DNA from 3 places in the Musicola paradisiaca NCPPB 2511 genome. Region 1 is predicted to be linked to each of the others. Evidence: predicted binding sites of a transcription regulator. Region 1 holds the regulator's gene; each other region holds the start of a gene.
The links. Region 1 encodes PurR, which represses purine synthesis genes. Its sites were predicted from a motif close to CANGCAAACGTTTGCNTG; they were not measured.
Positions count from the first base shown of each region.

Region 2: purL (phosphoribosylformylglycinamidine synthase) is a predicted target of PurR. The motif match lies at 2,340-2,357, and genes of this name have one in related genera.
Region 3: epd (erythrose-4-phosphate dehydrogenase) is a predicted target of PurR. The motif match lies at 2,221-2,238, and genes of this name have one in related genera.

Region 1 covers NZ_CM001857.1:1,986,077-1,990,367, forward strand. Annotated here, with positions in the region: gene cfa (cyclopropane fatty acyl phospholipid synthase) at 65-1,216, opposite strand; gene purR (HTH-type transcriptional repressor PurR) at 1,549-2,574, opposite strand; gene cydH (cytochrome bd-I oxidase subunit CydH) at 2,947-3,036, shown strand; gene DPA2511_RS08685 (C40 family peptidase) at 3,184-4,254, opposite strand.
Region 2 covers NZ_CM001857.1:3,214,553-3,218,843, reverse strand. Annotated here, with positions in the region: gene yfhb (phosphatidylglycerophosphatase C) at 1-144, shown strand, start outside; gene tadA (tRNA adenosine(34) deaminase TadA) at 195-689, shown strand; gene mltF (membrane-bound lytic murein transglycosylase MltF) at 713-2,173, opposite strand; gene purL (phosphoribosylformylglycinamidine synthase) at 2,455-4,291, shown strand, end outside.
Region 3 covers NZ_CM001857.1:605,799-610,089, reverse strand. Annotated here, with positions in the region: gene pgk (phosphoglycerate kinase) at 1-959, opposite strand, end outside; gene epd (erythrose-4-phosphate dehydrogenase) at 1,027-2,043, opposite strand; gene tkt (transketolase) at 2,349-4,291, opposite strand, start outside.

The sequences.
Region 1 (4,291 bases):
ATAGCCGCACCGTATTTTTTATCCGTGCCGGATAGCCAGTCTGTTCTTCCTTTCCTAGCAGCCGTTAACGCGGCACACGTATTCCACCTTCCACGCCAGAGACGCTAAACAGCACTTGCCAGAGCTGAATATTGCGTGCACGAAACGCACCGGCACAGGCATTCAGGTAATAGCTGAACATACGGTGAAAGCGTGCGGGGTAGTGCCCAGACAGTTTTGACCAATGTTGTTGGAAACGTTCATTCCAGGCCATCAGGGTACGATCATAATCAGCGCCGAAGCTGTGCCAGTCTTCCATAATCAGATACGGTTCGCTGGTTTGCGCAATATGGCGCACCGATGGCAGGCAGCCATTGGGAAATATGTATTTGTTAATCCAGGGGTCGACTTTCAGGTCGGTCTGATTGGCGCCGATGGTATGTAACAAAAACAATCCATTAGGCTTGAGATTGCGGCTGACTACGTGGAAGTAGGTGTCGTAATTCTTCGGCCCTACGTGCTCGAACATGCCGACGGAAACGATGCGATCAAACTGGTGATTGAGGTCACGATAATCCAGCAGTTGAATATCGACGTCCAGATCCTGACAGCGTTGCTGCGCCAGTTTTTGTTGCTCGCGGGAGATGGTTACGCCAGTCACGGCAACACCGTAATAGCGTGCGGCGAATTCAGCGAGGCCGCCCCAGCCGCAACCGATATCCAGCAGTGTCATTCCCTGGCGTAGTTGTAGCTTTTCGCAGATCATGCGCAATTTGTCTTGCTGAGCCTGCTCCAGCGTTTCGGCTTGTTTCCAGTAGCCGCAGGAGTATTGCATGTACGGATCTAACATCTGGGTGAACAGATCATTGCCAAGGTCATAATGCTCCTTGCCGACGATCCAGGCGCGACGTCGGGATTGCAGGTTGGTCAGCCGCGCCGTGAGTATCCGGAGAGTATCCCGCCAGCGGACAGGCAGACGGTTCTCCAGCCCCGCCCGCAATACGCGGTGGAAAAACATATCCAGTCGCTCACATTCCCACCAGCCGTCCATGTAACTTTCACCCAATCCCAACGAACCTTCGCGCAGAATGCGCTTGTATAAGTCAGGATTTTTGACCTGAATATCAAACGGGCAAGAGCCGTTGACGGTGATACCGGCAACCGACAGCATTTCGTTGATAATCTGGAACCAGGATGATTCAGGAGTACCCAGTTCCTCCACATAAGATGAACTCATAACTTCTCCCTACCTTGTCAGAATGATGTCGAACAAGGAACAACGTAGACAATTTTACCCGTAACGGTATCGGTGGAAAAAATCCATCGTCTACCTCTGATGTTCTCAGAGGAAAATAAGAGAAAAGCCGGTGCGAAGGGCATCTATCCCTGGTCGTGATGAACAGTGCGACGACCAATAGACAGGATAGAAAAAGATCGATCTTTCTTGATTACGAGTGTTGCGAAAGACAATGACAAGTGTATGACTGCTTCGTCCTGTGGACAAGTCCCGCTTGGGGCGAAGCAGTGTTGAAGGTTTAGAAATCGGCGTTGAATAAGAAAGTCATCTGACTAACGGCGGTAATCCCGGAATGGGCCGTCAGAAACTGAGCGCCGCTCGATCAGCGTTGGATGGACTTCGATCATCTGCGATTCTTCTCGTTTGCTGGTGATGCGATCGAGCAGCATCGAGAATGCCGCCTGCCCCAAACGTTGTTTAGGTTGATGGATCGTGGTCAACGCTGGCGTGAAATAGCGGGAGTGCCGGACGTTATCATACCCGATCACCGAAATATCCTGCGGTACGCGCAATCCAATCTCATCGGCGGCGCAGATGGCGCCCATTGCCATGATATCGCCGCCGCAGAAAACGGCGGTCGGGCGTTGTTTCTGCGCCAGAATCTGATGCATAGCCCGGTAGCCGGACTCCGGCTCGAAGTCACCCTGAACTATCCACTCTTCCCGGATGGGAATGTCCGCCTCTTTCAGTGCTTTGAGAAAACCCAGATAACGGCCGCTGCCTGTATTTCGTTCTTGTGGCCCGGGAATGACGCCGATATCGCGATGACCTCGTTCGATCAGATACCGCCCGGCCATATAGCCGCCGGAAAAAGCGTTGTCGATGATGGTATCGGTGAAATCACTGTGTGCTTCACCCCAGTCCATCACTACCATGGGGATATGACGATAATCTGCCAACATCGTCAGTAATGCTGGTGGATATTCCGCACACATGACCAGCAGCCCGTCGACACGTTTTTGCGCCAACATGGAAAGGTACGCGCGTTGTTTATCCAACTCATTGTGGGAGTTGCATAACACCAGCGTATAGCCTTTGGCATAACAGCTGTTTTCCACCGCTTCAATGATCTCGGCGAAGTACGGCGCTTCACTGGAGGTCGCCAACAGCCCGATTGATTTTGTATGGTTGACTTTCAAACTGCGTGCGACGGCGCTGGGGGAATAATGTAGTTCTTTAATGGCCGCACGTACTGCGGCTTTGGTCTCTTCGGCGACGAAACGTGTTTTATTGATCACGTGAGACACGGTTGTGGTCGAAACGCCAGCACGTTTTGCCACATCTTTGATCGTTGCCATGCAGAATGACTCCTGAACCTACTTGTTACAGCAGTAAGTATATTGTTAATCGTTTGCCTGCGTGGATCCTGCTTTTGCCTGGACAAAAGTCGGATTTCAGAAGGAGAGTGCCGAGAGATACCTGAAGGGCAGGGCTGACGCTTCACCAACGCAAACGCAGTGTGTTCGGTAAACTGCGGATTTTGTCTGATCTGGGCGGAAAGTGGAAGAGGTAATTCATATTATCTCTGTGACAGATAAGCAGGTTTTTTCTGTGTAATCCGGTAATAATGCTGCCATCGTGCTATAGAGCGCATGAACTATACTGTTCCCGATGCATGTTCGGTAGCTTAATTATCAAGATGACCCGAAAGTGAATTAAAGGAGAGTGCTATGGATACCAATCTGAAAATGTCGCTATTTACGACGTTCGTCTCACTGACCGTCATCGTTATTATGGGGTTGACTGCGGTTCTTAACTGATACGGTGAAAAGCGTCTGATAAGCGGTATCCGCAGTCAGAGCTTGTGTTTTCTGAGAACCTCTCGCTTTACGGCGGGAGGTTTTTTTGTCTCTCTAAAAAACCTCCCGAGTAAAGGAGCTTATGGTCTTACGGTTGCAGAAGGCGACTTAACGGATGGTTTTTGGGGTCACGACACGGCGAGCGCCAACATAATGCTCTTGCCAGTAATCTTCGCTTAACTTGCTGATTTTAATATCAGCACCGGAGCGAGGCGACTGAATAAAACGGCCATTGCCCAGATAAACCCCTACGTGATCCGCTGCTCCCCGGTTAGTGATACGGAAAAACACCAGGTCGCCGCTTTCCAGTTCGGCCTTCTTGATGGGGGCGGCGTCGCGTAGATGAAACATTTCGTTGGCGGTACGCGGAATCGGGATTTTCACCAGATCTTTGTAGGCGTAATAGACCAACCCGCTGCAATCAAAACCGGCAGACGGCGAAGAACCACCCCATTGGTAATGTTTACCAATCTGGCTCATCAGTTTGCTCATTGCCGCAGTTTTCGCGTGTTGATAGCGCTTTTTATGTACGGCATTTAAGGCCAGCGTTGTTTTATCCTGCTTGCCCTTCGTCGTTTTGCCGTGTACGGCGCTGATGTTTTCACCGTCGCTTTCCGCCAGGCCTTTTTTGTGCTTATTAGCCGCCTGGGCCGCCTCTGGTTTCTTGATGGCAGCGGCATGACGATTTTTCTGGGCGGTTTCATGTATGTTGTTTTTATTCCCGCCATGAGCGACCGGTTCTTGTTTGATGACGGTTTTATTGGCCTGATGTGACTCTTTCGCTGGTGCGTTTCTACTGTTGGCGATGCGGTTTGCCTGAGGCGACATCACTTTCTTTGTCGATGCGCTGTCGGTATGTGTGGTTTTCTTGTTGTGAGAGGGGGCCGCAGTTTGGTCTTTTGTGGTTGTTTTACTGTCGATGTTTTTGGATGCGGATTTACCGTGGCGAGCTACAGCCGGCGTCAGTGTGTTTTTTTTCACATCCTCTTTTTTCTCTGGTGCGGAAGCAACGCCTTTTCTGGCGCTTTTGACCAGCTTATGTTTTTTGGCTGCTTCATCAGCATTGACGTTATCCACGCTGGCTTTGCGCGGTGATGCCGCTGAATGTGTCGCTGCCTGAGCCAAAGAAAAAAGGTTACTGAAAACCAATAAAAAAAGCGTAATAAGTAAACGCATCATTATTCTGACCGAATGTTGTCCTCAATCGTTCAATCCG
Region 2 (4,291 bases), 1.2 Mb from region 1:
GTGGTTCAACTGGAACATCGGTTGGGGAAACCGCTGAGGTTTGAGAGCGGCTACAGCGACAGCCGCCACGACAATCCACTGATGGCCTGTTGTCGGCAGCGCTGGCGCGTAACTGCGTCAGGCCAGCTGCGTCCCTGGGGGTAGGCTGTGTATAATGCCGGCCGCTTGCTGTAAACACCCTGAACGGAGGAACCATGGATACCCTTGCGGATGATGAGTATTGGATGCGCCATGCGCTGATATTGGCTCAGCGCGCCTGGGATGAAGGGGAGGTGCCGGTGGGGGCCGTGTTGGTGCAAGGCGGTAAGGTGATTGGCGAAGGCTGGAATCGCCCCATTGGTCAGCATGACCCTACCGCTCATGCCGAAATGATGGCGCTGCGGCAGGGCGGCCGGGTGCTGCAGAATTACCGTCTGTTGGATACCACGCTCTACATTACGCTAGAGCCTTGCATTATGTGTGCCGGAGCGATGGTGCATAGCCGCATTTCACGCCTGGTTTACGGCGCGGCCGATGCCAAAACCGGCGCGGCCGGTTCGCTGGTGGATATTTTGCGACATCCGGGAATGAATCATCAGGTCGCGATTACATCAGGCGTGCTGGCGGAGGCGTGTTCAACGCTGCTGAGCGATTTTTTTCGCATGCGCCGGCAGCAGCAGAAGGCGGCGCGGGCAGCCGGAAACGCATGACTGGTGACGAGCCGGCCATGACGTCAGGGCGCGGGTTTCGTCGGCGGTATCTGTTCCGGCGGTACCACCGGATAGGCACGAGCCAGCAACTGTTGTTGCTGTTCTTTACTCTCTTTTTCCGACAGATATCCCACCAGACTCACCATATAACGGCGGATATTTTCCACATAGTTGTAGGCCTCTTGACCGCGTGCGTATCCGTTGGCGGTTTGCGCGTAATAGCGCTTTTGGCTCAACAACGGCAGACGAGTTTTAACCTCTGCCCAGCTATCGGGGTTCGCTTTTTGCGTTTCGGTTAATTTGCGTGCATCCATCATATGGGCGTAGCCCATGTTATAAGCGGCAAGCGCGAACCAGATACGTTCATCCGCCGGTATGCTGGCGGGAATTAATTGCATCATGCGGGACAGGTACTGAGCGCCGCCGCGAATACTCTCTTCCGGGTTAAGCCTGTCGGCGACATCCAGACTATCCGCGGTATTGCGCGTCAGCATCATCAGCCCGCGAACGCCTGTTGGCGACGTCGCAAGCGGGTTCCAATGCGATTCCTGATAAGAGATGGCCGCCAGCAGTTTCCAGTCGATTTCCCGTGCGTACTTTTCAAACAGTGGGCGTAAGCCGGGCAGGGTGCTGTCGATAGCGTTGAGAAATGTCGTGGTGTCCACATAATCGAAGTTCCCCACATGCCCGAGATACTTTTCTTCCAGCCGGGCCAGCGTGCCGTCTTCCATGGCCTGACTGAAAAAATCCAGCAGCGCGGCGGAGAGGCTATCATCATGCGTCCGTCGCAGATACCAGGTGACGGGCTCTTCATCGCTGAGGTCAAAGGCCACGGCGAGTTGGGGATGAATTCTCTGCATCAGACCGATGGTGACGGAGTCGGCGATGGTGTAGTCGAGTTTGCCGTCGGCAACCTGTTTTAGCAGATCCTGTTCGGAGATATCCGCCGCGGCTTCCCAGCTCAACTGGGGATAGCGGGCCGATTTTAGTGCCCGTAATGTGGCGATATGCGCGGAACCCGACAATAGTGTTAACCGGCCTTGCAACTTATCCAGTGTGGCCGGCCGGGGATTGCCCAGCCGATAGACCAGCTGCTGAGAGACGGAATAATAAGCAGGCCCGGTACGGAAACGGTTCAGTCGCTCATGGTTGTAAATCAGACCGGCGCAGAGCAGGTCGGCATCGCCGTTATCGAGATCGTTGAACAGCTCGTCAACGTTCTGACGCACCGAAACCACCAGCTTCACGCCAAGATAATCGGCGAATCGTTTAGCCAGTTCGTAGTCAAGGCCGGTGGGCGAACCGTTGTTGGGGGTATAGGTCAGCGGAGACGCAATGGTGCTGATACGTAATTCCCCGCGTGAAAGGATCTGTCTGAGCTGGAACTCCTGGTTACTGCGCCATGGAATATTCGGCCACAGCGCCAGCGTCAGCAGCAGAGCGATTACCCCGATGAAAAAATAGTTTATCGTCAAACGTTTCAAAGAGTTATCTCTCGGTGGCCAGGTGGCCAGTCTGTCTGTAACGGCAGTTTTTTGTGTGCTATTTCCCAGAGTTGGAGGGCATTTTGCGCAACAAATCGTCACTGTGCAACTTTTATTCCTTTGTCTACTGTGGGGCTCCAGCCCTCTGACGATCTGCAACAATCCCTGCGCAAACGGTTTCGTCGTCCGTCACTATTCTTTATAATGGCGTGCGTTTCCCACCCCTGTAGCGCCATAACGCACTAACGTCAGTGCACCGAAGACAAGAGAAATTTTAGATGATGGAAATACTGCGTGGTTCACCTGCCTTCTCGGCTTTTCGTATCAATAAATTGCTGGCCCGGTGTAAGGAATACCATCTGCCCGTCAGCGACATTTATGCTGAGTACGTGCATTTTGCCGATGTGAGTGCCCCGTTAAGCCAGGATGAGCAATCGCGTCTGGCCCGCCTGCTGAAATACGGCCCCTCGCTGACCGAACATGAACCAACCGGCCGTCTGCTGCTGGTGACTCCTCGCCCAGGCACCATTTCTCCCTGGTCTTCCAAGGCAACGGATATTGCGCATAACTGCGGGCTGCAGAAAATTCTCCGTCTTGAACGTGGTCTGGCTTTCTATATTCATGCGCCTACGTTGAGCGATGAACAATGGAAAGAACTGGGCGGTTTGCTGCATGATCGCATGATGGAAAGCGTATTTAGCGATATGCAGCAAGCAAGCGCGCTGTTCTCCCATCATCAGCCGGCGCCGTTGAAGCGTGTGGAAATCCTGTTGCAGGGACGTGAGGCGCTTGAAGCCGCCAACGTCCGTCTGGGGCTGGCGCTGGCGGATGACGAGATTGATTATTTGCTGGATGCGTTCACCCGGATGGGACGTAACCCGACGGATATCGAGTTGTATATGTTCGCGCAGGCCAACTCGGAACACTGTCGGCATAAAATTTTTAACGCCGATTGGGTCATTGACGGTGAAAAACAGCCTAAATCGCTGTTTAAAATGATTAAAAACACTTTCGAACATACGCCTGAACATGTGCTTTCCGCGTATAAAGACAATGCCGCCGTGATGGAAGGCTCGTCGGTCGGCCGTTTCTTCCCGAACCCTCAGGGCGTGTATGAATATCATCAGGAAGATGCCCATATTCTGATGAAAGTCGAAACCCACAACCACCCGACAGCTATTTCTCCCTGGCCGGGCGCCGCCACCGGTTCCGGCGGCGAAATCCGTGATGAGGGGGCGACCGGGCGCGGCGCTAAACCCAAGGCGGGGTTAGTGGGATTCTCGGTTTCCAACCTGTGCATTCCCGATTTCGTGCAGCCATGGGAACAGGATTTCGGAAAACCGGATCGCATTGTCAGCGCGCTGGATATCATGGTGGAAGGCCCGTTGGGCGGTGCTGCATTCAATAATGAATTCGGCCGTCCGGCCATTGCCGGTTATTTCCGTACTTACGAAGAGTCCGTGGACAGCCACAACGGCGTCGAAATTCGGGGTTATCACAAACCCATCATGCTGGCGGGCGGGATTGGCAATATTCGCGACGAACATGTGCAAAAAGGGGACATCAGCGTTGGCGCCAAACTGATTGTGCTGGGTGGCCCGGCGATGAATATCGGTTTGGGCGGCGGGGCGGCATCTTCCATGGCGTCCGGCCAATCTGACGCCGACCTGGATTTTGCTTCCGTTCAGCGCGACAACCCGGAAATGGAACGTCGTTGCCAGGAAGTTATCGACCGCTGTTGGCAGTTGGGCGAACAGAATCCGATCCTCTTTATCCATGACGTTGGCGCGGGCGGCCTTTCCAACGCCATGCCGGAACTGGTCAGCGATGGCGGTCGCGGCGGCCGCTTCGAATTGCGCGATATTCCCAACGACGAGCCGGGCATGAGCCCGCTGGAAGTCTGGTGCAACGAATCCCAGGAACGTTACGTACTGGCGGTGGCGCCGGAGCAACTGGCGCAGTTTGCTGAAATCTGTAAACGCGAGCGCGCGCCTTATGCCGTGATCGGCGAAGCGACGCAAGAACAGCATCTGACGCTGAGCGATCGTCACTTCAACAACAAGCCTATCGATATGCCGCTGGATGTGCTGCTGGGCAAGACGCCGAAAATGCAGCGTG
Region 3 (4,291 bases), 1.4 Mb from region 1:
TTACGGAAGTTCGGGAATTCAAATACGCCGACCGGGCCGTTCCACAAAATGGTTTTGGCATTTTTCAGGATATCGGCCAGACGCTCGGCGGACACATCGCCCAGATCCAGAATCTGCTCGTCATCTTTAATTGCGGTCACGGATTTCAGCGTCGCGGTTGCAGTTTCGGAAAACTCGGTCGCAACACGCACGTCGCTCGGAACCGGAATATCACAGGTTTCCAGCAGTTTTTTCGCTTCAGGAATCAGTTCCGCTTCGTACAGGGATTTACCCACGTTGTGCCCCTGGGCGGCAACGAAAGTATTGGCAATGCCGCCGCCGACAATCAGCTGGTCAGCGATCCTGGACAACGAATCCAGAACGGTCAGTTTGGTGGATACTTTGGAACCGCCGACGATGGCAACCATCGGACGAGCCGGATTGCTCAGCGCTTTGCCCAGCGCTTCCAGTTCATCGAACAACAGCGGGCCGGCACAGGCGATCGGCGCAAATTTGCCCACGCCGTGCGTGGACGCCTGGGCACGGTGAGCCGTACCGAACGCATCCATCACGAATACATCGCACAATGCGGCATATTTTTTGGACAGTGCTTCGTCGTCTTTCTTCTCGCCTTTGTTGAAACGAACGTTTTCCAGTACGACCAGTTCGCCTTCGGCGACATCAACGCCGTCCAGGTAATCTTTGGCCAGACGTACCGGAGAAGACAGGTGATCCTTCAGGTAATTCACCACCGGCAGCAGGGAGAACTCTTCGTTGTATTCGCCTTCGGTCGGGCGCCCCAGGTGAGACGTCACCATTACGCGAGCCCCCTGTTTCAGGGCGATTTCAATGGTCGGCAATGATGCACGGATACGTGCGTCAGACGTCACTTTGCCATCTTTAACCGGCACGTTCAGATCCGCACGGATCAACACACGTTTGCCAGCCAGATCCAGATCGGTCATCTTAATTACAGCCATGGTGAATCCTCTTGTTGATTCTCTTCAAAGTTGCTTGAACGAGATACCGGCGCACCGGTACCGACTATCAGAAACCGCAGGCCGCCATTGCCTGTGTTGTGTCCAACATCCGGTTGGCAAAGCCCCATTCGTTATCACACCAGACCAGCGTTTTAACCAGATGCTGGCCGCTGACCCGGGTTTGCGTGCCATCCACAATCGCGCTATGGGGATCGTGGTTAAAATCCGCGGAAACCAGCGGTAATTCGGTATAGTCAACTATACCACGAAATGCATCCTGCGCTGACTGACGGAAAAGTGTATTGATTTCATTCACGTTTACCGCTTTTTTCACGCTAACGCTCAAGTCGATGGCCGTCACGTTAATGGTCGGCACCCGCACGGAAATGGCCTCGAAACGGTCAGCAAACTTCGGAAAAAATCGCGTAATCCCCACCGCCAGCTTGGTATCCACCGGAATGATGGACTGGCTTGCCGCCCGGGTACGGCGCAAATCATGATGATAGGCATCAATTACCGGTTGATCGTTCATGGAGGCATGAATCGTCGTAACAGTACCGCTTTCTATATCAAACGAGTCATCCAACAGCTTGATGATCGGTATGATGCAATTGGTGGTACAGGAAGCGTTGGACACCAGACGATGCGTCGATAGCAAATCGGCATGGTTAACGCCGTATACGACGGTGGCATCCAAATCCGGCGCTCCTGGATGTGAAAACAGCACTTTTTTAGCACCGGCGGCCAAATGGGCCTCGCCGTCCGCCCGACTGCCGTATACACCACTGCAATCCAGCACCACATCGACACCCAACTCTTTCCAGGGCAACGCATGAATATCCGCCTGATGTAACAAACGGATCGTATCGTCGCCGACCGACAACCGATCGCACTCCTGACGTACATCCCATGAGAAACGACCGTGGCTGCTGTCATATTTAAGCAGATGGGCAATACCTTCGGCGCTGGCCAGCTCATTGATCGCCACCACCGCCATTTCGGCCCGCCGACCGGACTCGTACAATGCCCGCAGTACGCTGCGGCCAATGCGGCCAAAACCGTTTATCGCAATACGGATTGCCATGAAAATCCCTGTGTAATGATAAAAGCGTGCGCGTAATAGGATAATCAGTACGTCGTCAGGAATAAACCGCTTGTTATATGCCAGTCCCCCCGATCTGCAGCCTCGAAAAATGCCGTCAGAACGATAACTGAAACGCTTCAGCTAGAATAAACAAAATACAAACCAAAAGGAATACGCCGGGGAAACGGATGCCAGAACAGTGACTCACATCAAAAAATTACCGCACGCTTTGCTGCCCTATCTCGGTGCAGATCAACAAAGGCCGGGATATTCCCGGCCTTTGGACAATCTCAGCGCTGATGCACTTATTTCAACAACGCTTTCGCCTTAGCGACCACGTTATCGGTGGTAAAACCGAACGCTTCGAACAGTTTCTCCGCAGGTGCGGATTCGCCGAAGCGTTCCATGCCAACGATGGCGCCGTTCAAGCCGACATACTTGTACCAGAAATCAGCGATGCTGGCTTCGATCGCCACACGGGCGCTTACCGAAGACGGCAACACCGCTTCGCGGTAAGCAGAAGTCTGCTTATCGAAAGCATCGGTGGACGGCATGGAAACCACGCGAGCCTTGATGCCTTCGTCCGTCAGTGTCTGCCAGGCGGAAACCGCCAGTTTGACTTCGGAACCGGTCGCGATCAGGATCACATCTGGTTGACCGTTGCTGTCTTTCAACACGTATGCGCCTTTTACGACATCCGCCAGTTGCTGAGCGGTACGCTCCTGTTGAGCCAGATTCTGACGAGACAGAATCAGCGCCGTCGGGCCGTCTTTACGCTCGATGGCATACTTCCAGGCCACCGCGGTTTCTACCTGATCCGCCGGACGCCAGGTACTCATGTTCGGCGTAACACGCAGGCTGGCCAACTGTTCAACCGGCTGATGGGTCGGGCCGTCTTCGCCCAACCCGATAGAGTCATGGGTGTAGACATAAATGCTGCGAACCTTCATCAGCGCCGCCATACGCACAGCGTTGCGGGCATATTCCACGAACATCAGGAAGGTCGCGGTATAAGGTACAAAACCGCCGTGCAACGCGATACCGTTGGCAATCGCTGTCATGCCGAACTCACGCACGCCGTAGTGGATATAGTTGCCCGCCGGGTCTTCATTCAGCGCTTTAGAGCCAGACCAGATAGTCAGGTTGCTGGGCGCCAGATCGGCAGAGCCGCCCAAGAATTCCGGCAGCAATTTGCCATAAGCTTCCAGCGCGTTCTGAGAGGCTTTACGGCTGGCGATCTTGGCGGCATTGGCCTGCAGCTGTTCAATCACCTTCGTGGATTCCTGCTGCCAGTTGGCAGGCAGTTCACCGCTGCTGCGACGAGTAAACTCCGCCGCCAATTCCGGGTAGGCGCTGGCGTAAGCGTTGAATGCCTGCTGCCAGGCGGCTTCTTTGCGCTTACCGGCTTCGCGGGCGTCCCACGCGGCATAGATTTCCGCCGGGATTTCAAACGGATCGTATTTCCAGCCCAGTTGTTCGCGGGTGGCGGCCACTTCGGCATCACCCAGCGGCGCGCCGTGCGAGTCGTGAGTACCGGCCTTGTTCGGAGAACCAAAACCGATAACGGTTTTGCACATCAACAGGGACGGTTTATCCGTCACACGCTGAGCCTGTGCAATGGCCTGATGAATAGCGTCGGCGTCGTGGCCGTCAATGCCGCGAATAACCTGCCAACCATAGGATTCGAAGCGGGCGGCGGTATCATCGGTGAACCAGCCGTCAACATGACCATCGATGGAAATACCGTTGTCATCGTAGAACGCGATCAGTTTGCCCAGTTTCAACGTGCCGGCCAGCGAACACACTTCATGGGAGATCCCTTCCATCATGCAGCCGTCGCCCAGAAAGGCATAAGTATGGTGATCGACGATGTCATGGCCCGGACGGTTAAACTGCGCGGCCAGCGTGCGTTCGGCGATAGCCATACCGACCGCGTTGGCGATCCCCTGCCCCAACGGCCCGGTGGTGGTTTCTACGCCCGGCGTATAACCCACTTCCGGGTGTCCCGGCGTTCTGGAATGGAGTTGACGGAAATTTTTCAGCTCTTCAATCGGCAGATCATACCCCGTCAAATGCAACAGACTGTAGATCAGCATGGAGGCGTGACCATTGGACAGGACAAAGCGGTCGCGGTTGACCCAGCTCGGATTGCCCGGGTTATGGTTGAGGTAATCACGCCACAAAACCTCGGCGATATCGGCCATACCCATCGGTGCGCCCGGATGACCAGATTTGGCCTTCTGCACAC